One region of the Paraclostridium sordellii genome, then DNA from elsewhere that is predicted to be linked to it. Evidence: riboswitches for the same ligand, from Rfam matches in the RefSeq annotation. Region 1 holds a riboswitch; the other holds the start of a gene.
What was found. A riboswitch is a leader RNA that binds a small molecule or an ion and turns the genes downstream of it on or off. The one in region 1 is predicted to bind cyclic di-GMP.
Positions count from the first base shown of each region.

Region 2: linked by a shared signal. The riboswitch ahead of ATCC9714_RS00555 (type II secretion system protein) and the one ahead of flgB (flagellar basal body rod protein FlgB) in region 1 are both predicted to bind cyclic di-GMP.

Region 1 covers NZ_LN679998.1:2,538,915-2,544,185, reverse strand. Annotated here, with positions in the region: gene ATCC9714_RS12250 (hypothetical protein) at 1-1,081, shown strand, start outside; gene ATCC9714_RS12245 (glycosyltransferase) at 1,102-2,997, shown strand; cyclic di-GMP riboswitch class I at 3,366-3,457, shown strand; gene flgB (flagellar basal body rod protein FlgB) at 3,734-4,060, shown strand; gene flgC (flagellar basal body rod protein FlgC) at 4,065-4,469, shown strand; gene fliE (flagellar hook-basal body complex protein FliE) at 4,490-4,801, shown strand; gene fliF (flagellar basal-body MS-ring/collar protein FliF) at 4,825-5,271, shown strand, end outside.
Region 2 covers NZ_LN679998.1:95,349-100,619, reverse strand. Annotated here, with positions in the region: gene ATCC9714_RS00560 (GspE/PulE family protein) at 1-1,624, opposite strand, end outside; gene ATCC9714_RS00555 (type II secretion system protein) at 1,726-2,217, opposite strand; cyclic di-GMP riboswitch class II at 2,263-2,346, opposite strand; gene ATCC9714_RS17660 (type IV pilin protein) at 2,415-2,993, opposite strand; gene ATCC9714_RS00545 (ribose-phosphate diphosphokinase) at 3,099-4,052, opposite strand; gene glmU (bifunctional UDP-N-acetylglucosamine diphosphorylase/glucosamine-1-phosphate N-acetyltransferase GlmU) at 4,151-5,271, opposite strand, start outside.

The sequences.
Region 1 (5,271 bases):
TATAGAAGCATCGTATAGATGCTATTTAGATTGTTATATAAATTGTAGAGATAAGGACTTAAAACAGGAAGTTATAAATATACTAGAGCAACTTCAATTTAGTATAGATAAAAATAAATTAGGATTTATAACTATATGGATTGAAAATTATAATGATAATATTAGATTTCTAAAAAATAATAAATTTAGAATATATAAGATGAATTTAGAAGATTTATACCAACTGATGAAAGAAAATTTTATGCAAAATATTTTTTGCTATATAGTATTTGATGAATTTGTACATATAAGTGAATTAAAGGCACTTAATATATATGGAAAATTAGTTTATAATTGCCGTAAAAATTTGTATTTAGATAAAACTGATTATTTAAATGAAACTTCAAATATATATAATGAAATGGTCTGTTGTAGCGAATCTGATATTATCATAACTGATGATATATATATATATATTACTAAAAAGCTTTTAGAAGATAATGGGAAAATTTATTTTATAAAAGATATAAACTTAAATAATTATAATGAGATGCTAATTGAATTATTTTTATCGATTTATAAATCACAACCATACAAAGTTTATAATATATGTGATGAATTTCTTGAAAACCAAGATTATGAATATTTAAAATCAATTTATAGAATTGTTGAAAATAAAGAAAAAACAGAAAAAGATATTGAATATATAAAACAAATTTATAAAAAAAATAATAATGATGAATTTATATTTATTATATATATAAATTTACTGTTGAAGTTGGAAAAAGTAGATGAATGCATAGAATTAATTACTGAAAGCAATTATGTAAAAAATATATTTATTAGCGAGTTGAAATATTTAAAAAAAATAGGAAATAAAGAATTGATTAAATTTATGATTAATCTATCTTTAAATAATTATAGCAATATAGTTGATAATATTTATACAAATGATTATTATAAATTATCTAATTTATATTATACTCTAGGGTATTTAGATGAATCATTTGAAAATTATAAGAAAGTATTAATATATCAAAATGAATTAAGAGATTCAATTATAGTAAATCAAAATTTAAAATTTTTAAGAACTAAAATTTAAATGTACTAGAAAGGATTTATATGATAAAAGTAAGTATTGTAGTTCCTGTATATAATGTGGAAAAATATTTAAAAGAAAGTTTAGATAGTGCTGTTAAGCAATCATTAAAAGGGATAGAAATAATAGCTATAAATGATGGATCTACTGATAATAGTGCTGAAATATTAGAAGAATATAAAAAAAAATATTCTAATTTTAAAGTTATAAATCAAGAAAATAAAGGATTAAGTGGTGCTAGAAATACCGGAATAGCAGAATGTAAAGGTGAATATATTTATTTTTTAGATAGTGATGATTATATAGATTTAAATGCTATGAAATATTGCTATGATGAAGCTAAAAAAAATAATTTAGATATACTTACCTTTGATGCAGAAACATTTTTAGATGGGCAATCAAGTATTGGTGAAGTAGATAAAGAAGAATTTTACAGATATGACCTTATAGAATCAAAAATAATGAGTGGAGAAGAATTTTACGTTTATGCTAATAGAAATAGGGCTTATAGAGCACCTGTATGGTTGAATTTTTATAAAAGGAAATTTATAGAAAGCAATAATTTGAATTTTTATGAAGGTATAGTTCATGAAGATGAAATACATACAAGTAAAAGCTTCATATTAGCAAAAAAAGTTAAATATATACCTAAAAGATTTTTCTTTAGAAGAATAAGAGAAAATTCAATAATGACGAAAGAAATAGACGAAAATAGAATAAAAGGAAACTATATTATTGCAAAAGAAACTTATAAACTATCTAAAAATAAAAATTTAAGCAAAAAAACAAAAACAATCTTAAATATATGGATTAGAAAGTATTATTCTAATTGTATTATGTTTTGTGATACTTTAAATTTAATTGACAAAAGAAATTTTATTGTTGACAATATAGAAAAAGATATTTTGGATACTTCTCTAGAGTTTCAGATTGAAAATCCTAAAATGTTTTATAGCAATTGTAACATCAAAAAAAATCTTTTTTTAGTTAAAACCGGATACCATCTACTATTATCTACAAGTGTAGCTATAGATAGTTATATAGGATATAGGAATGATTTATTTATATTTGATAGTGATAATATTGAGTTTAACTTAGATGAAGTATCTAAGGTGTTTGATAATATATATGACTTAAACAATTTACCTGAAAATTTATATGATAATATTTTTACACATAACGAATCAGATCAAATAACTCAAATGATATGTAATAGTCTTTTTAAGGATTCTGAAAATGTAATTTATATTGAAGATGGATCAGCATCATATTGTAATTCAGTTATTACATATAATGAAGAATTTAAAAAAATAAGTAACATAGAGTGTATAGAAGTACTTGGAACTTATAGTAAGATAAAACAAAGGATTTTCCTATATCCTAATCTTGTTAGAGATGAATTTTATGATGGTAAATTAAGCAATGAAATTAATTTAGGATGTCTAAAAAAAGCGATAGATTTAGTATATGGTAACTATGAATTTAATATAAATGGAAAAACTATTTTTATTGCCTTAGAACATGTAGATGCATTTAATTTATATGATTTAGACTTAAATAAATATAAAGAAATAATTGCCTATTTAATTAAATCCTTAAAAGATTATAATGTATTTATTAAATATCATCCTAGAGATAATAGTAAGTACATGGATGATTTTTTAAGTGGATATAAAAATATTAATTGGATAGACAAACATATAAATATAGAAGTTTTTTACAAATATGATAATATATCAATTATTTCATCAGTATCTACATCTGTTTTATCGATGGCTAAGTTAGGAGCTAATGTTTGTGTTATATCTAAAATACTTAGTAATCAAGAACAAAGGTTGTTTGATGTATTTTCAAAGTTAAATGTTTATATGCCTAATACGGTTGAACAGTTTTATGCTTATGTAGATGAAAATATGTAACATAATATATAAATAAAATTAAATTAAATTATAATTTAAAAAATATGAAAATCTAAATTATTATAAATTATTAAAAAAATATATTGTATACAAATTTCATTAAAGTAAAAATAAATAATGAAATTAAAAAAATAGAAAAAAATTATGCAAAAAATAAAAAATAATAAGATTTATAAATGTTAAAAATAAGGTAGTTACAAGGATTAACCTTAATATTGAAATAATTTGATGTTAAAAATAGCATGATGTTTAAGCTTATAATTATTTTTTAAACAAATTAGAAAATTACTACTTATTGGAAAAGTTAGAATTTAAAGTAAATGCTTGAATAATGCTGAATAATGGTATAAAATGAAAATATAAGTCGAAAAAAATAAGGGCATACCTAGGGAAATCTAGGGTCGCAAAACTATAGGGGCTAAGGTTTATTAGAAATAAACTATGCCAGCCAGCTGCCGAAGAGTTACTAAACTTTTTGTTATAATTACTAATATAAAATTTAATTGCAAATATAAAATAAAAGATGTAATTGTATCATTATGTCTAAATTAGGGGTGTAAAATATTATTATATATATATTTACAGGGATAGTTCTGTGAAAATTTAATAATATTTACTTATTGAATTTATTTTATATTTAAAATTTAAAATTAGTAATTAGTCATATTGTATAAAAGTTATTAAACTACTCTTTCAGAGTAGTTTTTTTATTTTAATAAAAAAATGGGAGGGAAGAATGGAAATATACAATTTAATGAAAGCTGGTTTAGATGCCACAGCCTTAAGGAGTAAAGTTATTGCTAATAATATAGCAAATATTAATACCCCAAATTATAAAAGAAAGTATGTAAGTTTTGAAGATACTCTAAACGAATCTGTAAATGGAAAACCTAAAATAGAGGTTAAAACAGATGAAAATTCAAAAATGAGAGTAGATGGTAACAATATCGACTTAGAGAGCGAAAAGGTAAACCAAGCAGCTACAACTCTTGAATTTAATGCTCTTGTAACTTTAACTAATATAAAATTAGGAATGGCAAAAAATGTTATAGCAGGGAGGTAACTAAATGAGTATTTTTGGAGGTATGAGAATAAGCCAAAGTGCTTTATCTGCAGAACGTCTTAAAATGGATGTAGTTTCATCTAATATAGCTAATATGAAAACTACAAGAACTAAAGAAGGCGGAGCTTATAGACGTAGAGTTCCAGTATTTGAGGAAAATTACGATAGTAAGTTAGGTATGCTAGGTGTAAAAACTGTAAGTATACAAAAAGATCAAGCACCACTTAGAAAATTATATGAACCTAATCATCCAGATGCAGATAAAGAAGGATATGTTGAATATCCAAATGTGGATATATTAGTTGAAATGGCAGATTTAATGACTGCAGCAAGATCTTATGAATCTAATATAGATACATTAAATGCACAAAAGAATATGATTTCTAAGGCTTTAGAAATAGGTAGATAAAACAAAAAAGGAGTATATTTATGACAGGAATAAGTGCTATAAGCGGAGTAAACAATATCGCAACAAGCAATAATTTACTTAAAACATCAAATGCAGAGAGTATTAAAAAAGAAAGTAGTTTTTCAGATGTTATAAAAAGTGCAATAGACAAAGTTAATGATATGCAAGTGGACTCAAATAACAAAGTAAAAAGCCTTATAAAAGGTGGAGACGTTTCTATGCATGATGTAATGGTATCAGCACAAGAAGCCCAAATGTCAATGCAGTTAATGATTGAAGTTAGAAATAAGGTATATGAAGCTTATCAAGATCTAAATAGAGTTCAATTATAACTTTATAGCAAGGAGAAATTTAGATGAATATAAAGGAATTACCACAAAAAGCAAAAGATTTTGTGTTGGTTAAAAAAGAACAATTTGATACCTTATCTAAGAAGAAGAAAATTGCCATAATGGTTGCAGTTATATCTTTAGTTTTAGCAATGATATTTGGATTAACATATGCAAAGAAAAATAAATATGGTGTTTTATTCTCAGGTTTAGATTCTAATGATGCTGCTACAATAACTAAGGAATTAGAGTCAAAAAAAGTAGAAACCAAAATAGAAGGAAATAGTATACTAGTTCCTAAAAAAGATGTAGATAAATTAAGAATGGAATTATCTTCAAGTGTATCAAATGGTTCAAAAGGTTTTGAAATAATGGATGAAGGATCTTCTTTTGGAATGACTGATGAAGAATTCCAAATAAAGAAACAAAGAATGGTTCAAGGTGAAATAGAAAAAACTATAAAAGTTTTTCCA
Region 2 (5,271 bases), 950 kb from region 1:
CTCCATCTATAACCTTTATAGTTGCATCTTTTCGCATAGTTTCCATACCAAGTTCTTCTGCTTTTTTTTGTATATCCGCTTCTGTAGCACCTCTATTTATTAAATCTCTAACTGATTTTGTTATCTTAAGTATTTCATATACACCGGTTCTGCCTTTATACCCAGTATAATTGCACTTATCACATCCACTTCCTTTATATAGAATAAGTTCTTTGTCTAGAGGATAGTTAAGTGCCTTCTTTTCTCCCTCTTCTGCTAAATAACTAATTTTACAATTTTCACAAACTTTTCTAACCAGTCTCTGAGATACTACACCTGTAAGTGCTGAAGTTATTAAAAAACTATCAACTTTCATATCCAAAAGTCTTGATATTGCACTTACTGCTGTGTTTGAGTGTAGTGTACTTAAAACTAAATGTCCTGTAAGCGCTGCCCTTATCCCAATTTGTGCTGTATCTAGATCTCTTATTTCTCCTACCATTATAATATCTGGATCTTGACGCAAGAATGCTCTTAAGGCATTTGCAAAATCAAGTCCTGCCTTATAGTTTATTTGTGATTGATTAATCCCATCTAGCTCATATTCAACTGGATCTTCTATAGTTAGTATATTTTTTTCTATACTGTTTAGCTGATTTAACATTGCATAAAGAGTTGTTGTTTTCCCGCTACCTGTCGGACCTACAACTAATATCAATCCATAAGGATTTTCCAACAATTCATCATAAACTTGTATATTTTTTTTATTAAGCCCTAATTTTTCTTTACTAACCATAAATGTAGTTCTATCTAAAACTCTCATAACAACTTTTTCATCTTTGCTTGTGGGCATAGTTGAAACTCTATAGTCAATAGATCTATTATCTACATTTAGAAATATCCTTCCATCCTGTGGGAGCCTTTTTTCTGATATATTAAGTCCTGCCATAATCTTTACACGACTTATTACGGCTTTATATGGTCTTGAATTTATTTTCATATATTCGCTTAAGATACCGTCTATTCTAAACCTTATTCGCATAAAGTCTCCATCTCTTTCAATATGTATATCACTTGCCTTCATTCTAACTGCCGTCTCTAATATATTATGTACCAACCTAACTATTGGAGCTGAATTAATATCATCTTCTAATATACTTTCTTCCTTTAAAACTCCAGAATCAGAATACTCTTTTAATGCTTTATCCAAATCTGCATTTGAGTAAAATATTTCTATAGCTTGATTTACTTGCCCCATTGTAGCTATGTATGGAATTATATCTAACCCAGATATACGTTTTGCATCTTGCATTGCTTGTCTATCTTGAGGATCAGCCATGGCCATTAACAATTTATTTCTTTCTATTTTAAATGGAAAAATTTTATATCTTCTGCATATATTTTCTGGAATCAATTTGATAACATCTGGGTTTATGTTTGATCGAGTTAAAGATATATTCTCTATATCAAGAAGCTCTGTTAATACGCTAGTCAACAATTCAGGTGTTATAATTCCTTGTTCTATAAGTATTTCCCCTATTCTTTTACCTGTACCATTTTGTAGTTTTAATGCTCTTTCTAATTGTTCTCTAGATATATAACCTTTTTCAACTAACTTGTCTCCAATTCTTACTTTTTGCGACATTTTAATTCACCTTTCTTTTAACTCAATTTATTCATGAATATTTACGCTCTAATTGAAATAAACTAAAAGCTACCTCATACTTTGAGATAGCTTTTTTATTTTTACATGTTAGTATTATCTATTAAAACTATGTCAATAGTTCCAGAATCTACTGCTTTTGCATTTGAGTCTGTCATTGCTGTTCCATCAACATAGATTTTATCTTGCCCTATATCTTTAACTAGTTTTTTCATTTGTTCTTGAGTTATTTTAGCCCCAGTTATTGTTAAAACTAATTCATCATTAGTTTTATCTCCATCTACATCCTTAGTATTAGTTAACTCATAAGCTCCTCCAAATGCAGAATCTTGTGGTACAGTATCCATAAACGATTTAAGTTCATCTTTTTTAGCAGGCATTTTGTTGTTATCAGTATAATAAGATAATGCTGCACTTTTAAATGCATTATAATCAGACTCTACATCTGCTACCTTTGCTTTATTTATATTTTTAAATAATGCTGGTACCGCAACAACTGCCAATATTCCTATAATCGCTATTACTACTAATAATTCAATTAGAGTAAACCCTTTTTGATTTCTTTTTTTCTTCATAGCAAAATCCTCCTCTTTCATAATTTTTAAGCTAAAGCTATCTAACTTATGAATAGTCGGTTGCACTACTTGCTCCATATATTCCAAGTACCCATATAAAGAATATACTTCATCGCCCCTATTTTACATTAACAGTCAAATATTAACATATTTTTCTATGCACTTCAATAACTTCAATTTTTATTATAATTTTCTAATTATTTAGTAATATCATTGGGTTTAGGAAGTATATTATCGGCTATTCTTATAAGAATTTCTGATGTTTGATAACTTATACTGTTTGGCCTTGATGATATAAAAATATTTTCATTTCCAAACTTATTAACTAAGCTTTTAAACTCCTCATTATTAATATGGAGTTTATTGTTTTCAAACCCTTGTATAGATAAATATATATCTCCGTATTTATCTATATCTACATAGTTACCCAATTTCCCATCTTTTTGAACATTATATGCTTTTATAGGTCCATATTCTGTGACTATTTTATTTTCGTTATTTTTCATACGTATCTTATAGTCTCCACCTATAGGAGTTTTACTTATATCTAAATGTTCTATGTCTAACTTTTTTAAATCTGATTCAAATGCGTTATTCTCTGCATAATAGTTTAATTCAGCAGTTTTTATAGCATTATAATTTGATTCTACTTTAGCTATTTTAGCTTTATTTATATTTTTAAATAAAGCCGGTAAAGCTACTACTGCTAATATACCTATAATAGCAATTACCACTAATAACTCAATTAAAGTAAATCCACTATCTCCCTTTTTCATATATCCACTTCCTTATTCTAAATTTCGACTTAATTTTACCACTTTTATATTGTTAATACAAACAAAAAGAGACCTTTTAAAAGGTCTCTTTTTTACGCACATATATTAATTAAATAATTCACTTACTGATTCATTAGCAAATATTTTCTTTATAGCATCTCCAAATAAAGGAGCAACTGTTTTTATCTTTATTTTGTCTATCTTCTTTTCTTCAGGAAGTTGTATAGTATCAAGTACTATTAACTCGCTTATAGCTGAATTCTCTATTCTCTCTATAGCTGGACCTGATAAAACTCCATGAGTACAACATGCATAAACATCTTTTGCTCCAAATTCTTTAAGGGCATTTGCAGCATTCACTATTGTTCCAGCAGTGTCTATCATGTCATCTAATAATATAACATTTTTACCTTCAACTTCACCTATTATGTTCATAACTTCACATACATTAGCTTTTGGTCTTCTCTTGTCTATTATTGCTATTGGAACATCTCCATTTAAATCATTAGCAAACTTTCTAGATCTTGTAACACTTCCTAAATCTGGTGAAACTACTACTAAATCTTCTATGTTCTTACTATTAAAGTAATCTGCTAATATTGTTCCACCTTGTAAGTGGTCTAATGGTATATCAAAGTATCCTTGTATTTGAGCAGCATGTAAATCCATTGTTAAAACTCTATCTGCCCCAGCAGCAGTTATTAAGTTTGCAACTAATTTAGCTGTGATTGGATCTCTAGCCTTAGCCTTTCTGTCTTGTCTTGCATATCCATAGTAAGGTATAACAGCAGTTACTCTACCTGCAGATGCTCTTCTTAATGCATCTATCATTATTAATAATTCCATTAAGTTATCATTTACTGGGCTATTAGTTGATTGTATTACGAAGACATCGCATCCTCTTACTGTTTCACTTATATTTACAGATATCTCTCCATCACTAAATGTTCCAATTTCACATTTAGCCATTGATACACCTATGTAATCAGCTACTTTTTGAGCTAATTCTTTCGACGCATTTCCTGCAAGTATTTTAATTTCGCTTCCGCTAGTATTCATAATTACCTCCCGAAAAATTTGTTAAAGAAAATATTTATATTTTTAACGTAAATAGATGAAATTTCATCTATTTACGTTATAGTCTATTTAAGTATTGATTATTTTTTAAGATTCTTTTTCTCTACCCAACCTTCTTTTACTACTTGTCTTTCTCTAGCTATTGCTAAAGCCCCAGCTGGTACATCATCAGTTATCGTTGATCCAGTTGCAATGTATCCATTTTCTTCTACAGTAACTGGTGCAACTAAATTTGAGTTTGATCCTATAAATGCTCCATCTTTTACTACTGATTTAAATTTATTTTTTCCATCATAGTTCACAAATACTGTTCCACATCCGATGTTAACATTCTTACCTACATGAGCATCACCTATGTATGCTAAATGAGATGCCTTTGAATTATCTTCTATAGTTGCATTTTTAACTTCTACGAAGTCTCCTACTTTTACATTGTTTCCTATATTACTCTTTGGTCTTAGATATGCATAAGGTCCTACTGTAGTATTATCTCCTACCTTACTATCCATTATAGTTGAACTCTCTACTTTTGTAGCATCACCTATTATTGAATTGGATATGCATGAATTCATTCCTATAATACATTCTTTACCTATAACTGTATTTCCTTGTATCATAGCACCTGGGTAAACTATAGTATCATTACCTATTTTCACATCTGCTTCTATATATGTACTGTTTATATCTATTATAGTAACACCATTTATCATATGCATAGTGTTTATTCTTCTTCTCATTATCTCTTCTGCTTTTGATAGTTCTACTCTTGAGTTTACACCCATAAGTTCTTCTATCGTAGCACCATTAAATGCCCCAACTTTTAATGAATTATTTCTCATTATTTCTATTGTATCTGTTAAATAATATTCTCCTTGAGCATTATTATTATCTATCTTAGAAAGCGCTTCTTTTAAACTCTTCCCATTAAAACAATATATTCCTGAGTTTATTTCATTTACTAATTTTTCTTCTTCATTCGCATCTTTTTGTTCAACTATCTTTAGTAAATCTTGATTATTATCTCTTATTATTCTTCCATATCCTGTTGGATTTTCAACTTTTGTAGTCAAAACTGTAGCATGATACCCATTATCTAAGTGATATTTAAATAAATTTTCTAATGTATCTGAATTTACTAACGGTGTATCCCCACATAATACTACAATAGTGTCATTTTCTGTTATGTATTTATCAGCCATCA